2 linked regions of the Pleurocapsa sp. PCC 7327 genome follow. The protein of the gene in region 1 interacts with the protein of each later gene in a pairwise test. Links are inferred from orthologs where the notes say so. Each region holds a gene or a part of one and is shown on either strand. Other genes may lie near its edges.

Region 1 (11,832 bases):
GTGCCATGGGAGAAGGGGTTTCAAACTGTCTCGCAGTAGGTTAACTTGGTTCATAGGGGTTCAACGATTGTGTGGTAACTTTCTATGAGACCCTTTTTCTGTCACCTATTGCAACCTCTACTCTCATTTTTTGTCCTGTACAGAGCCCAAAAGTATAGTACGTCATGTTGAGCGTAGCGATCGCGAAGCGAAACATCTTATAGCAATTCGCAATTGGCAATTATCAGTTTGCGATTGAGAAATAGAGATGGATTATAGCTATAAATTCAATGTTTTTAGATTTTAATGGCGAATGGCGAATTATCAATGACGTTTCTTTTGTCTGTAAGGCACCTAAAATGAGTGCTTGGGTTTAAACTTCAATAAAGAGGTATCGCTATTAAAATACGGCTTTATTGTTTATGTTTCCCAGCTTTATTCCCTCAGAAGCCGAAAATCTAACCGAATCGACTTCGATCGCTCTAATTCGTCAAATCGAATCTCATGCCCTCTCAACGCCACTCAGTCCTCAATCCATAACAATGACTTACACTCGTCAGGGAAGGGGAGAAACGCCATTTCTATTACTGCACGGGTTTGATAGTTCGCTCCTAGAATTTCGTCGCTTGATGCCGCTATTAGTCCAAGCTAGAGAAACTTGGGCAGTTGATTTATTGGGATTTGGCTTTACACAAAGGCTTCCCGGATTATCGTTTTCATCAGCAGAGATTAAAGCCCATCTTTACTATTTCTGGAAAACTCTCATCCAACAGCCCGTTATTTTAGTTGGGGCATCGATGGGAGGGGCAACCGCGATCGATTTTACGCTAGCTTATCCAGAAGCCGTCAAAAAATTGATTCTCTTGGATAGTGCCGGATTAAGCAATTCTCCAATGGCAGGGAAACTGATGTTTCCTCCCTTGGACTACTGGGCGACAGAGTTTTTGCGCAATCCGAGAGTCCGTCAAAACATCAGTCGCGCCGCTTACTATGACAAAAGCTTTGCCAGTCGAGACGCTCAACTCTGTGCTGCTTTGCACTTAAATTGTCCGGGGTGGCGAGAAGCGTTGATTGCTTTCACTAAAAGCGGCGGTTATGGCAATTTTTCTACTCAACTATCGCAGATCCAGCAGTCTAGCTTAATTTTATGGGGAAAGTGCGATCGCATTTTGGGAACGAAAGCAGCGATGCAATTCGAGCAGTTGCTCCCCGATAGCCAACTCGTTTGGATAGAAAATTGCGGTCACGTTCCCCATCTAGAACAGCCTCAGATAACAGCAGATCGTATTTTAGAGTTTGTGGGAGCAAATTAAAGACAATCGGAAGTCTGCACTCGATCGTTTCTCTGTTGCGAGTAATTAAGGTTAACTGCGATCGCGTTCCTGTCATTATTATCAATTCAATAAGCTTTCATCAAGCCTGTTTTTGAAGATCCTCAAGCTGAAAACCTCTAGAAGCTGAACTTAAGCTACAACTGTATCGGCATCGGCTGGAGTTAGAGTTGGATCTGAGGCTGAATGAGTGTCGGTGGGATTGAGAAAGTTAGCAAAATCATCTCTAACCGCATTTCCCAAAGCCCTGGGGAAACCGTTTGCCGCATTGGGATCGAAGATGCGAGCGAGCGCAGATTCAACTCGCTGTTGGTCTACTGCAACACTCCCAGGAACCCCCTGACTGGGATTAGCGCGATTGTCACCAGCGGGAAGTTGCTGGCTGGGGACAAGTTGGGAAGCCTCAGTAGGCGCTGTACCCGACTCGTCGCCAGCGATTCTATCCCTTGCAGAGCCAGTCACTCTTTGCACTCTTCCCCGCCTAGCGTCAAGCTGAGCGAACCAGGCATCTACAGCTTCAGTATTGGTAGCTCCTAAAGAACCATCGGTAAATCCAGTCACATTAACTCTGCTCGCGTTGGCATCTACACTAATGCCTGTCGCGTAGTCGGTTCCCGCACTTCCAAACCGTTGAATCCACTGATTGTTGCCTGCCGTGTCGAATCTCGCCACCCAGGCATCATTTCTTCCTCTATTTCTGCCGCGTCCGCCGAGCCTATCGTCGGTATATCCGGTTATGTAGATCCCATCTTGTGAGTCGATCTCCATGTCAGCTAAAAAGGAGCCATCATCGCCTGGAGTGCCGAACTGTCTGATCCATGTCGGAGTGCCATCTGCTGGGTTAAATCTGGCAAGCCAGATATCGTAAGCAGGATTGGCTTGGCTACCTGCCGGAAAATTGCCTGTCGTCCATCCAGTCGCGTAGACATTGCCTTGGCTGTCAGTGTCAACTCCCCAAGGAAATTCAAGACCCAAATCTTGACTTCCCAACTGTTGAACCCACTGCACCTGACCGCTGGGATTGAGCCTCGCCAACCAAACATCATACTTGGAAACCTCTCGACCAGGATCGGATTCTCTGACTAAACCCTGAGTCCATCCGACTAAGTAGGTATTACCATTCCTATCGACGGCAACGTCGTATGTCTCGTCAAAAAAGGGAGTTTCGTTCAAAGGGGCAGGAGCTACGGGATCTCTAATCTCCGTAAACCACTGCTGGTTGCCATTAGTGTCGAATCTGAGCGCGTAAGAATCGTCCTGAATGGGAAAATTAAAGATGTTTGTTCGAGTGTTATTTTTCAGTCCCAATCCCGATGCAGTGACATTTCCTTGTGCATCCACATCAAGAGCTGTAGCAGCACTGGAAAAAGCATTAGGGATTACATTAGAACCAAATTGCCGCCCCCACAACAGATTGCCATTGCTATCGTACTTGGCTACATAGGAATCCTGTGATTGTGACTGCCTCGGACCAAACAAGTTGCCCTGGGTCGCTCCCGACACGTAGAAGTTCCCGGCACTGTCCGTGGCGATGTCTAAGACCGAGTCATTATCAGAACTGCCAAACTGCCGAATGAATAACTGATTGCCTCGGCTGTCGTATTTGGCTACCCAGAAATCTGAGAACCCTGCGGAGGTGGTTCCATTTTGAATCGTCCCAGTAGTCGTTCCGGTTACGTAGACATTACCCGAAGGGTCTGTAGCTGTATCAATTCCGAGTTCGAGTCCAGCTCCCCCTAATTGTTGAACCCGTCTCTGCTCTGGTCTTCGTGGGGGTTGGTTGCCCACATACTCGAAATAATTAGCCCTCAGACTTAAATCGACTTCATCTCTCGAAATCACGTAGCCGACGAGGTCGGGGACTCCTTGTCTAAGCGAAAAAATCGCTTCACCAAAAAACGGCTGTGAGACTCCTTCAACCTGCAAATTATTCACTTCTAGCAAGACATAATCCTGTGCTGAACCGTTGAGCTGTATCGTATCTTGATTGGGATCGAAATCGTAAATGACGGCAAACTCATTAGTCCCAAATAGATTCGAGGTAGTTAGAGTATTTGGGTCGCCTAAATAGTAAGGTGTAGTGGTATCTCCGAGAACGTGACGGTCTCTTCCTACAGAGGGGATATTCCTCTCTAGAATCAGTAGGGGATTGCCGCCTTGGGGGCTAGTCTGGATACCAAAAATAACTTCAAATTCTTCTAAAGTGTTGTCAAATATGTCCCCGAATAAAATATCGACATTTTGATTTTGGGGCGGACTAGCTGCGCCGGGCGCAAAGGCATACAAGCTATCATTACCACGGCGACCGAAAACGGCTTCTAACCTCCGACCGATTTCTCCTGTGGCTAGGTCGCTGACAGGTGTAAATAATGAGAAAAAAACTTCCAATTGTTCGTCCATTTTACTTAATATAAGTCCTCTCTTCGATAATTTGGATTTTTTCGAGACTTAAGTTTCGGATCTACTTTATCGTTAGCTCGTACTCAAGAAAAGCAAAATAGCCAAAATAATACGCTGCTGGAGATTTGGGCGCATAGATATTTTGAACAAGGATTTTGTATGAGTAGACAAACTCCATCTGTAGTAGAACAATTAATAATACTTGTCCCCTGAAAGCAATCAAACACCCATGACAGAATTCTCTGGTAATTTACCCGATTGGAATCGTCTAGCCGATCGCGCTCTGAGAGGCGAACTCCTAACCCGTCAAGAAGCACAAGCAGTCTTGCAAGCACCCGATGAGGTTTTACTCGAACAGCTTGCAGCAGCTTACTGCGTGCGCCGTCACTATTGGGGAAATCGAGTACGGCTGCATTTTTTACTCAATGCTCAGAGTGGCTTATGTCCAGAGGATTGTCATTACTGTTCTCAATCGAAAATTTCGACAGCAGAAATCGAAAAATACCCCCTGCTAGCACAGGAAAAAATTCTCGCTGCTGCCGATCGCGCGGCACAATTAAAGGCAGGAACGTTTTGTTTTGTTATTTCGGGACGTTCTCCGAGCGAGTCCGTCTTTACTAAAGTTCTAGAGGCAGTGCGCCAGATCAAACGCAAACACGACCTCAAAGTCTGCGCATGTCTGGGACTCCTGAGTCAAGAGCAAGCCCATCGTCTAGCAGAGGCAGGAGTCGATCGCATCAATCATAACCTAAATACTTCAGAAAACTACCATCCTAATATATGCACTACTCATACGTTTAGCGATCGCGTCACCACGGTAAAAAATGTCCAAACAGCAGGCATTACAACCTGTTCCGGCGGAATTGTCGGTATGGGAGAATCAGACGACGATATCATCGACTTGGCGCTTTCTCTGCGGGAGTTGCAAGTTACTAGCGTTCCGATTAACTTTCTCATTCCCATTTCGGGAACTCCCCTCGGCAAGGTGCAACAATTAAACCCGCGTCGCTGTTTGCGAATTCTGTGTCTGTTTCGCTTTCTCCTTCCTTCTCAAGAGATTAGAATTGCAGGAGGAAGGGAAGTGCATTTGCGATCGCTTCAACCTTTAGGTTTATATCCAGCCAATTCTATCTTTATTGGCGATTATCTGACTACTGCCGGACAAGCTGCTCGTGCTGACTTAGAAATGCTCCGCGATGCCGGATTTGTCCTCGAAGCACCCGATGGCTCGATTTTACCGAGTTCGGAGTTCGCAGTCGAGATTGCGGAGTTAGTTAAGCTAAAGGTAAACGAGCTTTAGTATAAGAAAATCAATAAAACTCAGGGTCGCGATCGCACAAATTTTAGGATAATTGACATCAATCATCCTTCAGATAAACTTTATGACCATTCACAAACAGTTCTCTTCCCGTTCTTGGAATTCTTTATCTAGCGATATCTTACAAACCCTCAAGCAAGGTAAAAGTCTTGCCAATGCCAACCTACAGGGAATGGATTTCACCGAGATGAATTTGTCTGGTGTCGATTTAAGGGGGGCTAACTTAATTGGCGCTCACATCAACGGCGCTAATCTCAGCAACGCTAATCTCAAAGGCGCCGACTTGCGGGGGGCGAATTTAATTAACACCAACCTAGAAGGCGCTAATTTAGAAGATAGTTACTTATTTCGCGCTCGCCTAGAGCAATGCAATCTCAAAGATGCTCGACTCGAAGGTGCTAGGCTACAACTAGCTAGATACGATTCTCAAACCGTTTGGACTGAAGGATTTGCTTACAAAAATTCTGGTGCAGTTGGACCGGGAGCCAATTTAGGCGGCGCGTTTCTCAACACGGCTAATCTCAGAGAGGCAGATCTGCGAGGGGCGAACCTACGAGGCGCTTACCTCAGCGGCGCAGATTTAACGGGGGCGAATTTGGCAGGAGCAGCTCTGAGCGGAGCTAATCTTCAAGGGGCTTTTCTCACCGGAGCCTATTTACGGAATGCTCGACTGATTGGGGCAGAATTACAGGGAGCGGATTTGCGAGCCGCCGATTTGACAAATGCAAGTTTAGAACAATTGCAGAGTATTGCTGGAGCCGATTTTACGCTAGTTCAAGGATTGAGCGAAGAAACAAAAGCGATGCTGTGCAGTCGTTCTGCCCAAGAGTTAGGAACTTGGAATGCTTACACGCGCAACAATACCGCTCAGAGTCTCGGTTGTTCGATTGGCTAATTCTTGCGCTCTAATAAATTTAAGAGCTGCAACAATAAAAATCATGAAACCCTCAAAAAGCGATCGCCACCGTTTTATCCATTCCGACCGTTGGAGAAGTTTTAGTTGGGCGAGTTTGCGATCGCGATTGGTTCGCATTGCAAGCAAGAGAATATATTTCAATTAACAATTAAAAATTCGTAATTTGGTATTTGTGGCAAATATTAACTGCAATAGCTCCAGAATCCTGCAAACCTAAAATTTACTAGAACCAGCTATGGCTTGGAAGTCAACCAATCCTCAGTTTCATAACCAAACTATTACTCTCAGCGATGGTCAGAATGTTTTTCATTTTTCGCCAACACCGATTCTAGATATTTCTGCCGAGCAAATTAAAAGTAGACCTTTAATTTCGACTTCGCCTTATAAAGGATTAAAGCCATTCACAGCCAAAGATTGCGATTATTTTTTCGGTCGAGATAAATTAACTTTTCACTTACTCGAAGAGTTATGCAAAAAAAACTTAATTTTACTTTTGGGAGCTTCGGGAAGTGGGAAAACATCAGTCATTCAAGCGGGGTTGCTTCCTAGAATTAGAAACAATTTACCGTCAAAATTTATTGAGGTTATTTGTTACCCCAATCGCAATCCTTTTGTATCGTTATTTAAGGCACTCGTTCGACAAAATTGCAATCCAGAAGAAGCCGAACTGATTCTTAGAGAAGAAGTCGATGGTCTGAGCAAATTTTTTCAAGTCCTACAAGCCAGAAATGATGGAAGTTACTGGCTTATTTTTATCGATCGCTTTGAAGAACTCTTGACGATTAGTGCTACCGAAAAGACCGATAAATTTATTGATAGTTTAATTCATCTCTATAATCATCTCGATCGTACGTCTGAAAGTTTTGTCAAAATAAAAATTATTCTAGCAATCAAAACCGAATTTTTAGACAAAATCAGTGCTTATCCTCAATTTTTAGACATAACAATAGATCGAAAAAATATTCGAGCGATCGCCAATATAGACCCCAACTCTCTGCGTTTAGCGATCGAGCAACCCGCTGCCAGAAACGGAGTAATTTTTGAAGAGGAATTAGTGTCAGAAATTCTTAAGGACATTAGAGAGTATAACTACTCTTTACCTCTATTACAACACGCACTCAACTTACTTTGGCACAGTGAAGATCTTGACAAGCGAACTTTAAAACTAAGCACTTATAGGCAATTAGGTAAGATTGAAAAGGCATTACAAAATCAATCGAATCGAGTCTATAATAGTCTCTCTAAATTAGAACAAATAGCCGCCAAGAAAATTTTTTTAAAGCTAGTAAAGATTGTCGATGTAGAAGAATCGGGGCGCGAGGGAATTGCCGTTAGTCAAAGAGCAGAACTATCTAACTTCAATGATGAAATCAGTCAAACGGCGATCGTACAACTAATTGAAGGGAATTTGTTAACCTGCGATCGCGCTACGAACTCAGTAGAAATTATCCATGAAACCTTGCTGCATCGGTGGAAATTTCTGAGAGATTGGTTAGAAGAAGCTCGTCAAGTTTTGGTCATCAAAAAACAACTAACTGAAGCAGCAGATGCCTGGAAAATTTTGTCTCAAGAGGATCGAGAGCAAGCCAATACAAAACTTTGGTATGGATCTAAATTAGAGAAAGCTTGCGAACTGAGAAATACTTGGTTATTTAATTTAGCCGTGGATGGTTTGAGTCCCGACGAAGATCGATTTCTCGACGCAAGTCTCGCCCGGCAAAATCAGGCGCTGAAGTCAAAAGAAACACAAATTCAACAGTTAAATCGGATACTTGATGAAACCAAGCTGCGAGAGCAAGCAGCGAGAGCGCAAAATTTATTGCCCGTTCGACCGCTAGAAGGTCTAGTGTTGGCCATTCAAACAACAGGAGAAAATGCAGATAAATTTCCGCAGCAGATGCTTCCCGTCGTGCAAACCTGTCTAAACAGTGCGATGGAAATCGCAAGAGAGCAAAATATATTCCAAGGGCACGACGATAGAGTCAAGGCAGTTGCCGTCAGTCCTGACGGACAAATAATCGTCAGCGGAAGCTGGGATAAAACCTTGCGCCTGTGGGATCGGCAAGGCAACGCCATCGGTCAACCTTTTAGAGGGCATGAAGGGGATGTCACCTCGGTTGCCTTTAGTCCCGACGGACAGACAATTGTCAGCGGCAGCGGCGACGGAACGGTTCGACTGTGGAACCTCGAAGGAAACGCGATCGCTCGCCCTTTCTTAGGTCACCAAGGGGATGTCACCTCGGTTGCCTTTAGTCCCGACGGACAGACAATCGTCAGCGGTGGCGGCGACGGAACGGTTCGATTGTGGGATCGGCAAGGCAACCCCATCGGTCTGCCATTTGAAGGACACGAAGGAGATGTTACCTCGGTTGCCTTTAGTCCCGACGGACAGACAATCGTCAGCGGTGGCGGCGACGGAACGGTGAGGTTGTGGGATCTTTTTGGCGATTCCATCGGCGAACCGTTTCGGGGTCATGAAGATAAAGTCGCTGCCGTCGCTTTTAGTCCCGATGGAGAGAAAATCGCTAGCGGCAGTTGGGATACGACAGTTCGGTTGTGGGATTTGCAAGGCAAAACGATCGGTCGTCCTTTTCGCGGTCATGAGGATTATGTTATCGCGATCGCGTTCGACCCTGAAGGAAAATTAATCGCTAGCGGGAGTAGCGACAAAGTAGTTCGGTTGTGGGATCTCTCAGGCAACCCCATCGGTCAACCGCTTCGAGGTCACACGAGTTCCGTGCGTTCGCTTGCCTTCAGTCCAGACGGACAAACAGTTACCAGCGCCAGTACGGACAAAAGCGTGCGGTTGTGGGATCTCCGAGGCAATGCTCTTCATCGACCTATCCAAGGGCACGAAGTTTCCGTCTGGTCAGTGGCTTTTAGTCCCACCCCGGTTGATAAAGAGGGCAAAGAGGAGATATTTGCAACTGGAGGAGGCGACGGAACGGTCAGGTTGTGGGATCTCTCAGGCAATCCCATCGGTCAACCGCTTCGAGGTCACGCGGGGGATGTCACCTCAGTTGCCTTCAGTCCCGACGGACAAACAATTGCTAGCGGGAGTTGGGACAGGACTATCCGCTTGTGGAATCTGGCAAGCAACCCCATCGCCCGACCTTTCCAGGGTCACGAAAATGACGTTACCTCGGTAGCTTTCAGTCCCGATGGAGAGAAAATCGCTAGCGGCAGTTGGGATAAGACCATCCGCCTGTGGGATTTGAAGGGCAACCTCATCGCTCGTCCCTTTCGAGGTCACGAAGGAGATGTCACCTCAGTTGTCTTCAGTCCTGATGGAGAGAAAATCGCTAGCGGCAGTTGGGACAAAACCATCCGCCTGTGGGATTTGAAGGGCAACCTCATCGCTCGTCCCTTTCAGGGTCATCGGGAACGGGTTAATTCGGTGGCTTTCAGTCCAGACGGACAGGTAATTGTCAGCGGCGGCGGCGACGGAACGATTAGGCTATGGGATCTCTCAGGCAATCCCATTGGCGAACCGTTTCGGGGTCATGAAAGTTACGTCACTTCAGTTGCCTTCAATCCAGACGGACAGACAATTGTCAGCGGCGGCGGCGACGGAACGATTAGGCTATGGGATCTCTCAGGCAATCCCATCGCTCAACCCTTCGAGATTTACAAAAGTGAAGCTACCTCAGTGGCTTTCAGTTCCAACGGACAAATTCTGGTCGGCAGCAGTTTGAATGGAAAAGTGTATTTGTGGCGCGGCGGTGGTTGGCGGAGTTGGTTGCAAGTTTGCTGCGATCGCTTGCGCTATCATCCCGCCTTCAAAAATCCTCAAACCGAGATAGAAAAGCAAGCTTGCCAGGTCTGTCAAAAGCACGTTTGGAATCGGGAGGCAACCGAATGGAACAAGCAAGGCATACTCAAGTTAGAAGGACAAGATTTTCAGGCTGCCCTCGACTATTTCAACCGAGCGCTGGAGATCGACCCTTATCATAGGGGGGTGCTTTATAATCGAGCCAGAGTTTACGCCAATTTAGGCAATTTTCGGGAAGCTATTCGGGATCTCGAGCGAATTATCGAGGGAATGCCGACTCATGCAGCTGCTTACTTCTATCGCAGTCAATGTTATGCTGAATTGGGCGATCGCTCCTTAGCGCTAAAAGATTGTCAGCAAGCCGTGTTTTTGTACCAGCAACAAGGACAGGGAGCGAATTATCAAAAGGCGATCGCTTATTTGCACAAGCTTCAAAGAGAGAACCGTACCATTGAGTGAAGATTTCCTCACCTGCGATCGCTCGTATTTATAGTGCTAGGTGGGATACATTAAAAGATACAAGTTGTTACACTGCCAGTTGGGTAAACATTTATTCTTAAAAATCTTTAGCGAAACGAGACTGGTATCGATCTAAGTCGCTAAAGTATGAACCGAGCGTAGACAACCAAAGTATTCCCATGTCTAAACAACGATTTCCCAAAATAAAATCTCTTTTAAAATCCCTGATAGCTCTGGGACTGGTTCTCACCTTAGTTTTTGGCAATGCAAGTACTGCCTTGGCTGCCCGCAGTGGCGGTAGAATCGGCGGCGGTTCCTTCCGCGCTCCCAGCCGAACCTATGCCCCTCCTGGAGGCGGCTATAGTTCGCCCGGTTATGGCTACGGCTATGGCGGCGGTATTGGATTTCCCTTTTTGTTGCCTTTCTTCGGCTTTGGCGGCGGCTTTGGGGGACTGTTTACCATTCTGATCTTTATTGCGATCGCCAACTTTCTCGTAAGAAGCTTTCGCAGTACCAGCATGCAAGGAGATGGAACTTCCTTCGAGTACGGCAGTCCTAAAATTTCTGTTGCTAAGGTACAAGTCGGGTTATTCGCTAATGCCCGTGGTTTGCAGAGAGAATTGAATGAAATCGCCTTGAGCGCAGATACTAATTCGGCTGCGGGGCGCGTTCTGGTTCTCCAAGAAGCCAGCCTAGCCTTGCTACGCCATCCCGAATATTGGGTTTACGGCGCTACGGAATCCTATCAAACTACCTTAGAGTCAGCAGAAGCAAAATTCAATCAGCTAGACTTGGCAGAACGGAGCAAATTTACCTCAGAAACGCTCTCAAACGTCAATAACCAACTCAGACAAGCCTCGCCAACGGCTCTCTTAGAAGGACAGGGACAACTAGCCCAAACAGGCAACGGTTCTGGGGACTACATCGTCGTCACCATTCTAGTCGGTGTTGAAGGAAAACTCGAACTGCCCAAGATTAACGATTCTGAAGATTTACGCCAAGCATTGCAACAAATTGGGGGAATCGGCAGCGATCGCCTGCTAGCCGTCGAGGTTCTCTGGACTCCTCAAGCACAAGGAGATACTCTAACCTCTGAGGACATCTTGGCTGAATATCCCAATTTGAAGCTAGTTTAATTTAAGCTATCAATTGAATAGATTCTGACAGATTGCCGTGGGAATCTTTCCACGGCAATCTATTTTTTGCACCTGAGAGATGACCCGCTTCTAAAGAAGACTCACAGCAGAATTAATTTAGTCCATTTTAATGGACTTGGGCTGTTAGCCAAGAAATTTATTTCTTGGCGGAATATGAGGCTTACCGATCGCAGTGCAAGATTTGGGTTAATTTATTAACTCCCCGGGTAGGATTCGAACCTACGACCAATCGGTTAACAGCCGACCGCTCTACCGCTGAGCTACCGAGGATTGCTGACAACAGCCTCTTATTATAGCGACAGGTCGGATAATTTTGCAAGAGGTTAATCGTTAAAAAATATTTTTGGCGATCGCCCCACCTCGGATCGCTAGCGAGAACCTCGTATATTATTTTGATAAGGAAGAGCAGTTGGTAAAGCCTTCAAAATCGACTCAAAACAAAAAAACAAAAGAATAAACCTTCCATGAGATTTCTCCTGGCTGAAGATGATGTAACGCTA
Region 2 (11,750 bases), 2.3 Mb from region 1 along the record:
GATTTAGATAATCTAGAAGAAGGTCAACAGAAAGTTTCTTTAATGACCTTACATTCTGCAAAAGGACTCGAATTTCCCGTCGTGTTTTTAGTTGGTTTAGAACAGGGATTATTGCCTCACGGTCGCAGCATAGACGACCCGCTAGCATTAGAAGAAGAACGCCGCCTTTGTTACGTTGGGGTTACTCGCGCCCAAGAACAGTTATTTTTAACCTATGCAAAGGAACGCTATACTTGGGGGTCGCGAGAAACAAAAATTCCCTCTCAATTTTTGCAAGAGTTGCCGAAAGAATTAATTAGTAGCAATATCAAGCCAAGAATTTATTCGCGTCGTCTCATTGTTGGCAAACCTGCTGGGGGGGCAATTTTAAGCGATCGTGACTTGAATTGGTCGGTTGGCGATCGCGTCGTTCATCAAGTATATGGAGAAGGAGAAGTTACCCATATTTTAGGCTCGGGGAAAAAAGCAACGCTAGCCATTAAATTCTCCGATCTCGGGCAACAAAAAATTATCCCTCCAACCGATCCAAAGTTAGCGCCGATGCAGTAGATTTAACGCTTAAAGTAAAAAATAACTGCAATCTTCGATGAGCGTGGGGAAAGGGAGAGGATCTCACTCAAACGAACGGCGGTAGAGAAACCAAACAAAAAGAGGCGAACCTAATAGAGAAGTTACTACACCGACGGGTAATTCTACGGCTCCCAGACGAGCGAGTAAATCGGCAATGGATAGAACTAAAGCGCCCCCTGCCGCAGATAGAGGGATTAGCCATCGATAATCGTTTCCCCCCATCAACAAACGCATGGCGTGAGGAACGATCAAACCGATAAAACCGATTAGTCCTGCCATGCTGACGGCACTAGCAGCGAGTAAGGTAGCCGTAGCACCGATTAATAAGCGCGATCGCCCCAGATTAATCCCCAAACCGACTGCTAGTTCGTCTCCTAAATTTAAAACATTGAGATAACGCCCTAACAAACAGGCGCAGATTAAAGCGATAAGGATATAAGGGCCCGCCATTGATACTTCCGGCCATCCTCGTCCGTTGAGGCTGCCTACAATCCAATTTAGGGCAGTTTGGATGCGACCTTCTTCGGATAATATGAGCAAGGTAGTTTGCACGGCACCAAATAGAGAAGAGATAGCAACACCGCCCAAAATTAAGCGTTCTACAGCAATTCCATTGTCCGTTCGCGCTAGAAAATAAACGATCGCAGTCGTTAAAATCGCCCCCAGCCAAGCTGCAAAGGGAATCCAAGCTTGAGAAATCCCCAGCGTCACCATCGTAATTACTATTAAACCCGCTCCGGCTGAGATTCCCAGGAGAAAGGGTTCTGCCAGGGGATTGCGTAGCATTCCTTGTAATAAAGCGCCAGACGTTCCCAGGGCAGCACCAACAGCGATCGCTGCAACTACGCGGGGTAGGCGCAGTTGCCAGAGAATGGTTTGGTTAACGGAATCGCCTTGATGCCATAGGGCTTGCCACAATTGAGATAAACTGAGATGGACGGCTCCCAGAGATAAAGAAATGGCAAAAGTTAATATCAAAGCAGCACTGACTAGGAGAATCGTTATTCCGATGCGGTAACTAAATCCCGTTGTCTGCTGTTTTTGACTCGATGGCAACTTCAAAGGATTGCTAACTTTCACGATGCAGGATTTACTTATTGTTGTTTGAGCCAGATAAAACAGTACTGACTCCAAGACCAATATAAACACTTCCTGCGAAATAGCGCTGAGTTCGCAGGAAACACAAATTGCCTCTCAGCAATTGTCCAAGCGTTCCGGCTACTAGAGCGTAAAGCCCATCGCTAATAGTTGCCATTGTAACGAAAAGAAATCCTAAAAATAAAATTTGGAGCGCTACTGCACCTTGGGAAGGATCGACAAATTGGGGCAAAAAGGCGAGAAAAAAGAGAGATGTTTTTGGATTGAGAAGGTTAACGAGTACTCCTTGCAAAAAGATACGTTTTAAATTTAAATTTTCATCTACTTCAGCCTGATTGATCTCCTCGCGAACTAGCAGTTTGCCAATGCCAAGGTAGATAAGATAAGCTGCACCGAGATATTTCACCACATTAAATGCCAATGTCGATGAAGCTAGTAAAGCTGATATACCTAGTGCTGCTGCTATAACTTGAAGAAGAGTGCCAACTTCTAGTCCTAATGTGGATACAAGTCCCGCCGTGCGTCCCTGATGGATGCTTCTGGCAATAATATAAAGCACCGCCGGACCTGGCGTGAGATTAGCCCAAGTCTACTATAAAGCTGAAAAGGCCTGGCAATAATATAAAGCACCGCCGAACCTGGCGTGAGTAGAAGTACTAAGGAGGCAATAACAAATAGAGATAAATTTGCTAAATCTGGCATTAGCATTTCTTGATGGGTTTATTTTGGGCTTAAGATTCTAGTTCGACGCTGTAAATTAGAACAGCGGTATCAACGTACACAAGAGCGTTTAATGGCAAGTTTAATTGCCCCATGCTTCTCGCTCCGCTTGGAGTGAGCTATCTATTTCTTCTGTCGAGCGTCCGTGGGGACGGCGGCGATGGATCTCATCGAGGATGTCTATGACAGAAGGGCGAGATTGGGATGGTTTTGTTGAGGGCATGATGACTATGACCTTAACATCTTCACCTTCAGTCGCTTGAGGAAGTTCAAGCTCGATTTTTCGACCGGGCAAGACTTTAGTTTTGAAATGAATAGCAGATTGCATAATTGACTCCTTGATTAATTAATATTGGTTAATCATCGGTTGTTGGGTCGCTAAACTCAGCTATGAGTTCATTACGGAGGCGATTAATTAATTCTTGCAGTTTCTTAAACTCTAAAAGGTATTTGTAAACTTCATCGGTTAGGGGTTGTTATTCCACCTTAATAGCACTGTGTATAGCTTTGGTCTGCTAGTTTATTGCTAACATAGTCCTTTGCGAAATGGTATGGGTTCTCAAAGGAAAGCCCTACAAGTTCGGCAAAGACGAGATCCTCAAAACTATAGAAACCATGCTGCAAAGTCCAGCCTTCGAGTTTGAAAATCGTTCCGCAGTCTATCAAGCCGTACAACGCACCAAGCAGGGACAGACAGATTTTTTTGATTATCTCATTGGAGCGATCCGCGTTCGCGAAGCGTCCCGAAGGGAACCAGCGCTTCCGTAGGCGAAGCCTTCTCTGAAGGAGTAGGAAATCGCGCGTCAGTCAGGTTGTAGCGAAACAGCTACTTTCGATCGCAAGCGTTTGGGCAAGAAAGGATTTCACTGTCTCTCAGATGTGATTACAATAAATTAATTAAATTTAAGAAAAATTAAGTAAAGACTATGGGAGAACGCTTAAGCGAGCTGCTAGAGCCGATAGCGGACTGGTTTCGTAGTTTAAACACGCCAGAACCCATCGTTCATTGGGGACACCCAGTTATGATGGGGATCGTCGTCTTCGTGATGGGGAGTTACGTTGCCTATGCGGGATGGCGCAGCCGACTTACCCAAGATGGCGAAATTGCCATGAAAAATCGCGCCGCTCATCGCCAACTTGCCCCCTTGATGTTCATATTTATCGCGCTAGGTTATACGGGTGGAGTGTTATCCCTCGTCATGCAACGCCAGCCCATCCTAGAAAGTCCTCACTTTTGGACGGGTTCGGTGGTACTGCTTGTCTTGGCAATCCAAGCTACCATTGCATTAACTGGATTCGGCGACGCACAAGCACAAAAAGAATTATTCCGAACCTTCCATGCTTATTTGGGTAGCGCGGCAATGATTTTATTTATCGTTCATGCGATACTGGGTTTAAACCTCGGACTTTCTATCTAGATGAACCGCGACAGTTGGACAGTTCTCTGTTTGGCATATGCGATCGGATTATTGTCCACAGGTGTTTTAGAATTTTCTAATCCTAATAACCCTTCCTGGCAGCAGTGGATTGTAGTAGCCGTGGGGTTAGGATTTTTAAGTATCGTAGCAGCAATATCAATACCGCGATTTTGGCGCAGAGGGCCGAGATGGCAGCTATGGCTTGCAGCAGGATTAGTGGCTATTTTGGCTTTTGCGTACTTTCAATTCCGAATTCCTCAGCCAGGTAGTAACGATATCAGTCGCGTGTTAGAGAAGGGAAATTCTCAGAGTCAAATCGTTACCGTCGAAGGCAAGATTTTAACGCAAGGGAGACTGACAAGCAATCAGCGAGTTCAATTTTGGTTTGAGGCGAAGAAGCTTGAGAATACTAACAAGCATGTGACAGGTAAGTTATATGTCACTGTCCCCTTATCTGAGGACAATAGTTTATATCCAGGTCGGCAGCTAAGTGTTACTGGCATTTTATATCAACCGCGATCGCCAGTTAATCCGGGAGCGTTTGATTTTAAGACTTATCTAGCACGTCAAGGGGCGTTCGCCGGATTAAAAGGGCAACAAATCCGGTTCAAAGAAGGAGAAAAAGCACCACCTTGGGGATTGTGGCAACTGCGACAACGAATTATCAACGCTCAAATTCGCTGGTTGGGCAATCGGGAAGGATTGCTTGTCAGTTCGATGGTTTTGGGACAACGGACAGTCGATTTACCGCACAATATCCGCGATTCGTTTATTAAAGCTGGTTTAGCTCACGTGCTAGCAGCTTCTGGATTTCAAGTATCTTTGTTGTTGGGTGCCGTCATCAGATTGACAAAGGAGTTTTCTCCTCGCAAGCAATTTATTTCTGGACTTTGTACGCTAGGAGTTTATGTTGGTTTGACTGGCATTCAACCATCCGTAATGAGAGCAGCAGTGATGGGGATCGGAGCACTCATTGCGCTAGTTGCGGATAGGAAAGTGAGGCAATTGGGTTCGCTGTTGCTGGCAGGAACGATCTTACTATTATTCAACCCTCTGTGGATTTGGGATTTGGGGTTTCAACTTAGTTTTCTTGCTACTTTTGGATTAATCGTCACCATGCCAGCGCTGGAAAAGCGATTGGATTGGCTGCCACCCGCGATCGCAACGTTTATCGCCCTTCCCTTAGCTGCTTCCCTGTGGACATTTCCCTTACTACTGCATGTTTTTAGCGTTGTGGCGACTTACAGCATTCCCGTCAATATTCTTACTGCGCCTTTAGTAACGGTAATTAGTTTGGGGGGAATGGTGAGTGCAACGGCTGCCGTAATTTATCCTCTTGCCGGAAGTGCGATCGCGGGAATATTATACTATCCTACTCAACTACTCATCCAAATCGTCCAATTTTTCACCACCTTACCAGGCAGTTCTTTAGCCGTAGGACAACTGTCTTTGAGTCTGATGCTACTGATTTATGGGCTAATGGTCTTAGTTTGGCTCAGTCGCTGGTGGCAGTCTCGCCGGTGGTTGGTAGGCGTGCTGGTAATAATTTTAATCGTAGTTCCGATTAGATATAATCGGTTAAATTTACTTCAAGTATCGGTATTTGCCACGAAACAAGAGCCAGTTTTAATCATTCAAGAGCAGGAGAAAGTCATATTAATTAATAGCGGCGATCTGAGTACGGCAAAATATACAATTATTCCTTTTCTCAATCGCCAGGGTATTAATCAAATCGATTGTGCTGTCGATTTTACCTCTGGAGTCAATCGCATCGATGGTTGGTCTGAGATTGAGAAAACTTTACCAATTAAACGTTTTTTGAGCGATCGCCCGATACCACAAATAAAATACCAGCTTTTATCTGTTGGTAATAAAATCTCCATCGGTTCGATAGAAATTCAGTCAATTAATAATGCATTGCAATTACAAATCCAAAAGCAAACTTGGTTATTAGTAACTGAAAGTCAAGTCAATCCAACAAATTTAACAATGCTACCCAAAACAGGATCGGTCTTGTTATGGTCTGGAAAATCTCTGGGAAAAGAATGGCTGGATTTAGTCAAACCCGAAGTTGCGATCGCGGTTTCGCCCACGCTTAGCCAACAAACTCGACAGCAGCTACAGCAGCGAGGAATTCAGCTATACTGGACGGGGCGAGATGGTGCGATTCAATGGAGGCGCGAGGGCGGTTTTCAGAAAACTATAGAAACACAAGAGCAAGAAGCTAACCTACCCTAGACTACTGGTCAAGCGCTCCGCAATCGCGGTAGAATAAACAAGTAAGCTCCAATAATTGGAGAGGTGGCAGAGTGGTCGATCGCGGCGCACTCGAAATGCGTTTTAGGGAAACCTAACGGGGGTTCGAATCCCCCCCTCTCCGTTTTTTGAGAAGTCAGAAGGCAGAAGTCAGAAGTCAGAAGGGTATAATAACTCCTCTGTACAAACAAAATCGGTCAACTGCATAATTCAAACTCTAGATTGTGACTTTTGAGAAAACTATGAGTGAAATGATCGACGATGTTGGTATCGCTCAATTCTAGGTTATAGAAATCGACCACATCATGCTCGAAATAGGGTCCCGCGTGCCAAGTTCCCACTTCTAACTTAATAAAACAATTCCCCGGAATCCGAAAAGCCGCCAGTTTTTCTAAATCGGGTTCGTTCGCTTCCGAAGGAGGGGCAACAGCAATAAACCAATCTTTCCCTTCTAGAGATCCCAAGCACTGCGTACATTGACTGTGACGAGTGATTTTGTGGAACTTGCGACCTCGTTTGTGCAAGCGCATGATATAAAAACGAGGAACTCCATTTTGCAAATTTAGTTGGGCATCGCTTCGATCGTAGGGTTTGCCATCTTCTGAGGGGGTAATGACCTGTCCGTAGGGCTGAAAGCGTTCTGGGGTAATCCATTCGGCACGAAGTTGCTTGAGGAGCGCTGGTTTACTCATGAGAAATTTCGCTTTAAAGCTTGCAGAAGAATTTTTGTTTTTATCTTAGCGCTTTAATGAAATATGAATTGACGAACTTCTGGCAGCGATCGCGAGAAGACAATAGATTTAATAATTACCTGGAAAGTTGTTTAGCTACAGCTTCATTGCAAGATTTGTAGAATTTAATAGGTTTTGTAGTCTAGATCCTCTATGTGCCAATTACTGGGAATGAACTGTAATGTTCCAACAGACATTTGCTTTTCCTTCGAGGGGTTTTCGACAAGGGGAGGAAAGACAGACGAGCATCGCGACGGTTGGGGCATTGCTTTTTTTGAAGGAAAGGGATGTCGGCTTTTTTTAGATTCCAAATCTTCGATCGCGTCTCCAGTAGCAGAGTTAGTACGATGCTATCCCATTAAATCTACCCATGTTATCGCTCACATCCGCAAAGCGACTCAAGGGAAAATTTTGCTCGAAAACTGCCATCCTTTTCGACGGCAACTGTGGGGATGGTATTGGGTGTTTGCTCATAACGGAGATTTGTCTGCTTTTGCGCCCCAAGGGATGGAATTCTATCGCCCCGTAGGCGATACCGATAGCGAAAAAGCTTTCTGCCTGATTCTAGAAACCTTGCGACAAAACTTTCCCAAGGAAAAGCCTTCCTTAGAAGTAATTTACCCGGTGCTAAAGGATCTTACCGAGAGCATTGCAGAAAAAGGCGTATTTAACTATCTGCTCTCGGATGGAGAGTACTTTTTTGCTCACTGTTCGACCCAGCTTAGCTACATTGTACGTCAAGCTCCTTTCGCGGCTGCTCATTTAATCGACCAAGACGTAACAGTGGACTTTCGCCAGTTGACCAAACCCAGCGATCGCGTTGCCATTATCGCCACTACTCCCCTGACGGATAACGAACTGTGGACTCCGATTCAACCGGGAGATTTGTTAGCTTTTCAAGATGGTTTACCTCTGAAGCTAGGGTAAAAATGAACCCTGGCTTGTTATGATAAAGATCTGGGTGACTAGCTCAATGGTAGAGCATCGGACTCTTAATCCGCTGGTTCAGGGTTCGAGTCCCTGGTCACCCATATAAGCGAAAATTCTAAGCTCGCTTATATCTGAGCCGATCGAGGGCTTCGCACGGGCGAGCGCAAGGGATCGCAGTCTGTTACTTACCAGAAGTAGGAAAATGAACGATAATCATCGAAGTTTTCCCGTGAGAGCGAGCGATCGCTTCTGATTCTCTTCCCAAAGCGGGTTGCCCTATGCCATGGGTACTGGCGATGAAAACTAACAGATCGTTGGCTTTTAGTACCTGCGAAACCGTATCGACTAAATCACCTCGCACTCTCTGTACCGGAATTTTCTCGTTTAATTTGAGCTGAGGCAGTCCGGCACGATGATGCATGAGAACAACTTGCAACTTGGCTTTGAGTTCTTCTGCTAAAGTACGCGCTAGGGTTAGTGTTTGACGAAAGATCGCTGAATTACTCATTAACTCGTTGGCGACTAATAGGACTCGCTGGGTATTTTCGATAGGTTCGCTTAAGCGAGTAATCAAAACGGGTGTGGTTGCCATGCGTACCACATTATCGATAACGCTGCCAAAAAAATTCTCCGTGTAGGTTGAGTAGCCTTTCCAGCCGCAGATCGTTAGGCTAGCATCGCGTTCTGCCGCCGTTCTGAGAATGCCGCGATCGAGCGAATCGTCAATTCGACCGATGGATTCAACATTCACTACAGCCCCATGGGCAATTGTTTCTGCCGCTTCGAGTAGCTGTTTTTGTCTGGTTTTAGCGGAATCTGCGATCGCGCCACCTGTATCTAACAAGACGTGTAACGGTAGAAGCGTTCCCTTGGCCCTTTTGGCAAGAATGATTGCTAGTTGCAGTAGATTATCTTCCGTACTAGGGTTGGCGACGGGAACTAAAATGCGCTTGCCCAAAGCTTCTTTTTCGAGTTTAATTGCCCCCTCAGCAACAGGTTGAATTCGACTTCCCCAGCGAGCGACAAACCAAGGAGAGAGAACGCAACTCACCAGAATCATGGCGATAATACCATTAACGGTTAGCTCGTCAACTAGCTTGATATTAAAAGCAACGGTAATGGCAGCTAGAGTGGAAGCCGCTTGAGCCACAGAAAGCCCAAACATCACCATTACAGGTGGAAATTGCCATCCGAAAACTTTGCCAGATCCCCAAGCGGCTAGAAATTTGCTGAGAAATTCCGCGCCAATCATGACGGCAGCCACTAACAGAGAGCGAGGTTGTTTGACCAGAATGAGCGGATCGACTAACATTCCCACAGAAATGAGAAAAAATGGGATAAACAGGGTATTTCCCACAAATTGAATCCGGTTCATGAGCGGACTTAGGGGTGGGATCAGTTGGGAAATCGCGACCCCGGCAAGGAATGCGCCGACAATTGGTTCGATCTCGATTAAACCCGCCAGGTAAGAGATGACAAACAACGCTGCTAACACGAAGATGAACTCTGCCGCTTCGTCGTGCCCGAATCGTCGAAAAAACCAGCGACCCAACTTAGGAACGCCCCAGAGAGTGGCAAAGGTATAAATAGCCAAAGAGGGAATTAAAAATAGCCAGAATTGGAACGTTAAATTTCCCTGTTGGGCTTTTACCACGATCGCCAGGACTAGCAATGCGAGAACGTTAGTAATCAACGTTCCTCCTAGGGTGGCAGTAACTGCTTGTGTCCGCATGATACCTAACTTGGAAAGAACGGGTAAGGCAAGGAGGGTGTGCGAGGCAAAACAAGAGGCAACCAACACCGATGCCAGGACGCTGTATCCCAAAGACAACATGGCTAAGGTGCCCAGAGTCATGGGAATGGCAAAGGTTGCTAAACCAAAGATAATGGCTTTGTCAGCATTGCGCTTGAGATCGTCGAGACTGGTTTCCAGTCCGCCTAAAAACATCAGAAACAGCAGTCCAACCGTACCCAACAGCACGATCGCGCTATCCCGCGCTAAAATGCCCAAACCATAGGGACCGACGACTACTCCTGCCAAAATCAGTCCGATAATCCCCGGCATTCGCAGTCGTTGAAAAAAGAGAGGGGCGACGAGGATAATTGTCAGAAATACCAGAAAGATAGCGACGGGATCTTGGATCGGTTTGAACGCCTGCGCCAGGATGGGGACAAAGATTAAATTGGCTGGCAAAAGATCGTACACAACGTTCTCCTAGTATCGTTGTCGTTTTTGTGTGGGTTAGGAACAGACGATTCTACCCTGAAGTTAATTTTTATTACAAGTTAGACTGGGATCGATCTACATAAGGACAGATCTTTGCAGATTATTTACGGTTATTAATTAAAGCTCGACAACTAACTTTTTATAAAATAGTTTTTATATTATAATAATAAACTGGCAATTTTTATTAAATTGTTATGATCGTAGAAAAACAAACTTCTATAGTATTTAACTATATACCTTGTGAACAATTTAACCAGTTAATTTGTGGTTATGGACAAACAGCAGTGATTACCGGATGGACGGTAAGACAATCTGTGACAAAGCATTTAATCCCTGAAGAATTTGCTGTTGTAGGCAATCTTTATTCAGCGACTAGGGGGATTAGCCCATTAATTCGGAATTTGCTAAAAAATCCTCATGTACGATTTTTAGTGATTCTTAATGCAACAAAAGAAGATAAAAATTCGGGGAGTTGTGAATGTTTATTAGACTTTTTTCGCCAGGGATTTACAAAAGGCAAAAGCGATACCGGAAGAGAATGTTGGGTCATTAATTCAAAAATAAGAGGTTACATTGATATCGAAATCCCTGACTCAATATTAGAAAAATTACGTCAATCTTTACAATGGGAAGAAGCAAAATCTATTGCTCAAGCTGTTAATTTTGTTAAATCCTATGCCTCCAGGTCGCCAGTCGAACCTTGGGGAGATCCCTTAGATAATTTTCCGAAAGTAGAAATTCATCCTGCTATTCTACCCGGATACAGATACGGACATCGTATAGAAGGAGAAACTATAGCAGAAACTTGGGTCAAGATTTTACATCGAATTAAAACGACTGGAACGATTCGACCTTCTCAATATGGACGATGGCAAGAGTTAATCGATCTAGTTGCAATTGTCACGAAAGAACCTGCCGATCTTTATTTTCCAAACCCTAATTATCTTCCTGTCGAACGAGAGTTTATTGGAGATTATCGTTCGCAAATGTTAGATGATGCTCCTATTCGGGAAGGTGTTAAATATACTTATGGTCAGCGTTTGCGATCGTGGTTTGGACGAGATCAAATTGAGCAAGCTATTGAGAAATTAGCAACAGAAAAAGACTCTTCTAGAGCAGTAATGTCTCTCTGGGATGTGCAAGATTATGAAAATAACGACAGTCCGCCATGTCTCAATCATATCTGGTTGAGAATTGTCGATGACGAACTCTCTTTAACTGCTACTTTTCGTAGTAATGATATGTTTTCAGCTTGGGTTGCTAATGCAATGGGATTAAGAGCATTACAACAACATATTCAAGAACAAATTAATCATAAAACTGACTATAGCTTAAAAATTGGACCTCTAATTACTGTTAGTCAAAGCGCTCATATTTATGATGACTGTTGGGAGTATGCCGATCGCATCATTCAAACTGAATATCCTAAAATTTGCTCCTCAAGAAATTTTGACGATCCCAGTGGTAGTTTTGTTATTAATATTAAAGATCGAGAAATTATTGTAGAACATCTCACTCCTGGTTCTGGCGAAGTTGTTAACTGTTACTCTGGCAAATCTGCACGCTCTATTTATCAACAAATCGCCGCCGATTGCCCCAGTCTTCAAGTCGAACACGCGATGTATTTAGGAACAGAATTACAAAAAGCCGAGATAGCGCTATCTTCACCTCAAAGCTTAGTGTATACCCAAGATCGACCGTTAAAAGTTCAAAATTAATAGTAAATTATTTGTTAATTCTTTATAGCGATCGACTACGAATGCAAATCAAAAGTTAAACCCTTGAAAATATAACTTGTTC

What was found.
Region 2: the proteins of bioB (region 1) and PLE7327_RS05820 interact in binary tests that used the Escherichia coli proteins (3 or more experiments, as listed by UniProt). The link is inferred for Pleurocapsa sp. PCC 7327 from one-to-one orthologs.

The regions. Positions count from the first base shown.
Region 1 is NC_019689.1:3,613,097-3,624,928, reverse strand. Bases 3,151-5,974 are described here. They hold bioB (biotin synthase BioB), read left to right. Parts: upstream 3,151-3,939; coding sequence 3,940-5,010; downstream 5,011-5,974. Other genes in these bases: PLE7327_RS16200 (pentapeptide repeat-containing protein), read left to right, coding at 5,093-5,923; PLE7327_RS16210 (SBBP repeat-containing protein), read right to left, coding at 3,151-3,710. Also shown: PLE7327_RS16220 (hypothetical protein), read right to left, coding at 1-54; PLE7327_RS16215 (alpha/beta fold hydrolase), read left to right, coding at 402-1,292; more of PLE7327_RS16210, read right to left, coding at 1,443-3,150; PLE7327_RS22780 (tetratricopeptide repeat protein), read left to right, coding at 6,180-10,175; PLE7327_RS16190 (DUF1517 domain-containing protein), read left to right, coding at 10,355-11,311; PLE7327_RS16180 (response regulator transcription factor), read left to right, coding at 11,797-11,832. UniProt on the Escherichia coli protein: Catalyzes the conversion of dethiobiotin (DTB) to biotin by the insertion of a sulfur atom into dethiobiotin via a radical-based mechanism.
Region 2 is NC_019689.1:1,296,966-1,308,715, reverse strand. What follows is about bases 6,092-8,833. They hold PLE7327_RS05820 (class II glutamine amidotransferase), read left to right. Parts: upstream 6,092-6,946; coding sequence 6,947-7,720; downstream 7,721-8,833. Other genes in these bases: PLE7327_RS05810 (cation:proton antiporter), read right to left, coding at 7,905-8,833; PLE7327_RS05825 (ureidoglycolate lyase), read right to left, coding at 6,260-6,754. Outside these bases: DNA helicase PcrA, read left to right, coding at 1-549; PLE7327_RS05860 (iron ABC transporter permease), read right to left, coding at 613-1,650; PLE7327_RS05855 (LysE family translocator), read right to left, coding at 1,661-2,227; PLE7327_RS05850 (hypothetical protein), read right to left, coding at 2,471-2,716; PLE7327_RS24745 (hypothetical protein), read left to right, coding at 2,935-3,156; PLE7327_RS05840 (DUF4079 domain-containing protein), read left to right, coding at 3,315-3,806; PLE7327_RS05835 (ComEC/Rec2 family competence protein), read left to right, coding at 3,807-6,044; more of PLE7327_RS05810, read right to left, coding at 8,834-9,929; PLE7327_RS05805 (thymidylate synthase), read left to right, coding at 10,145-11,668; dcd (dCTP deaminase), read right to left, coding at 11,724-11,750.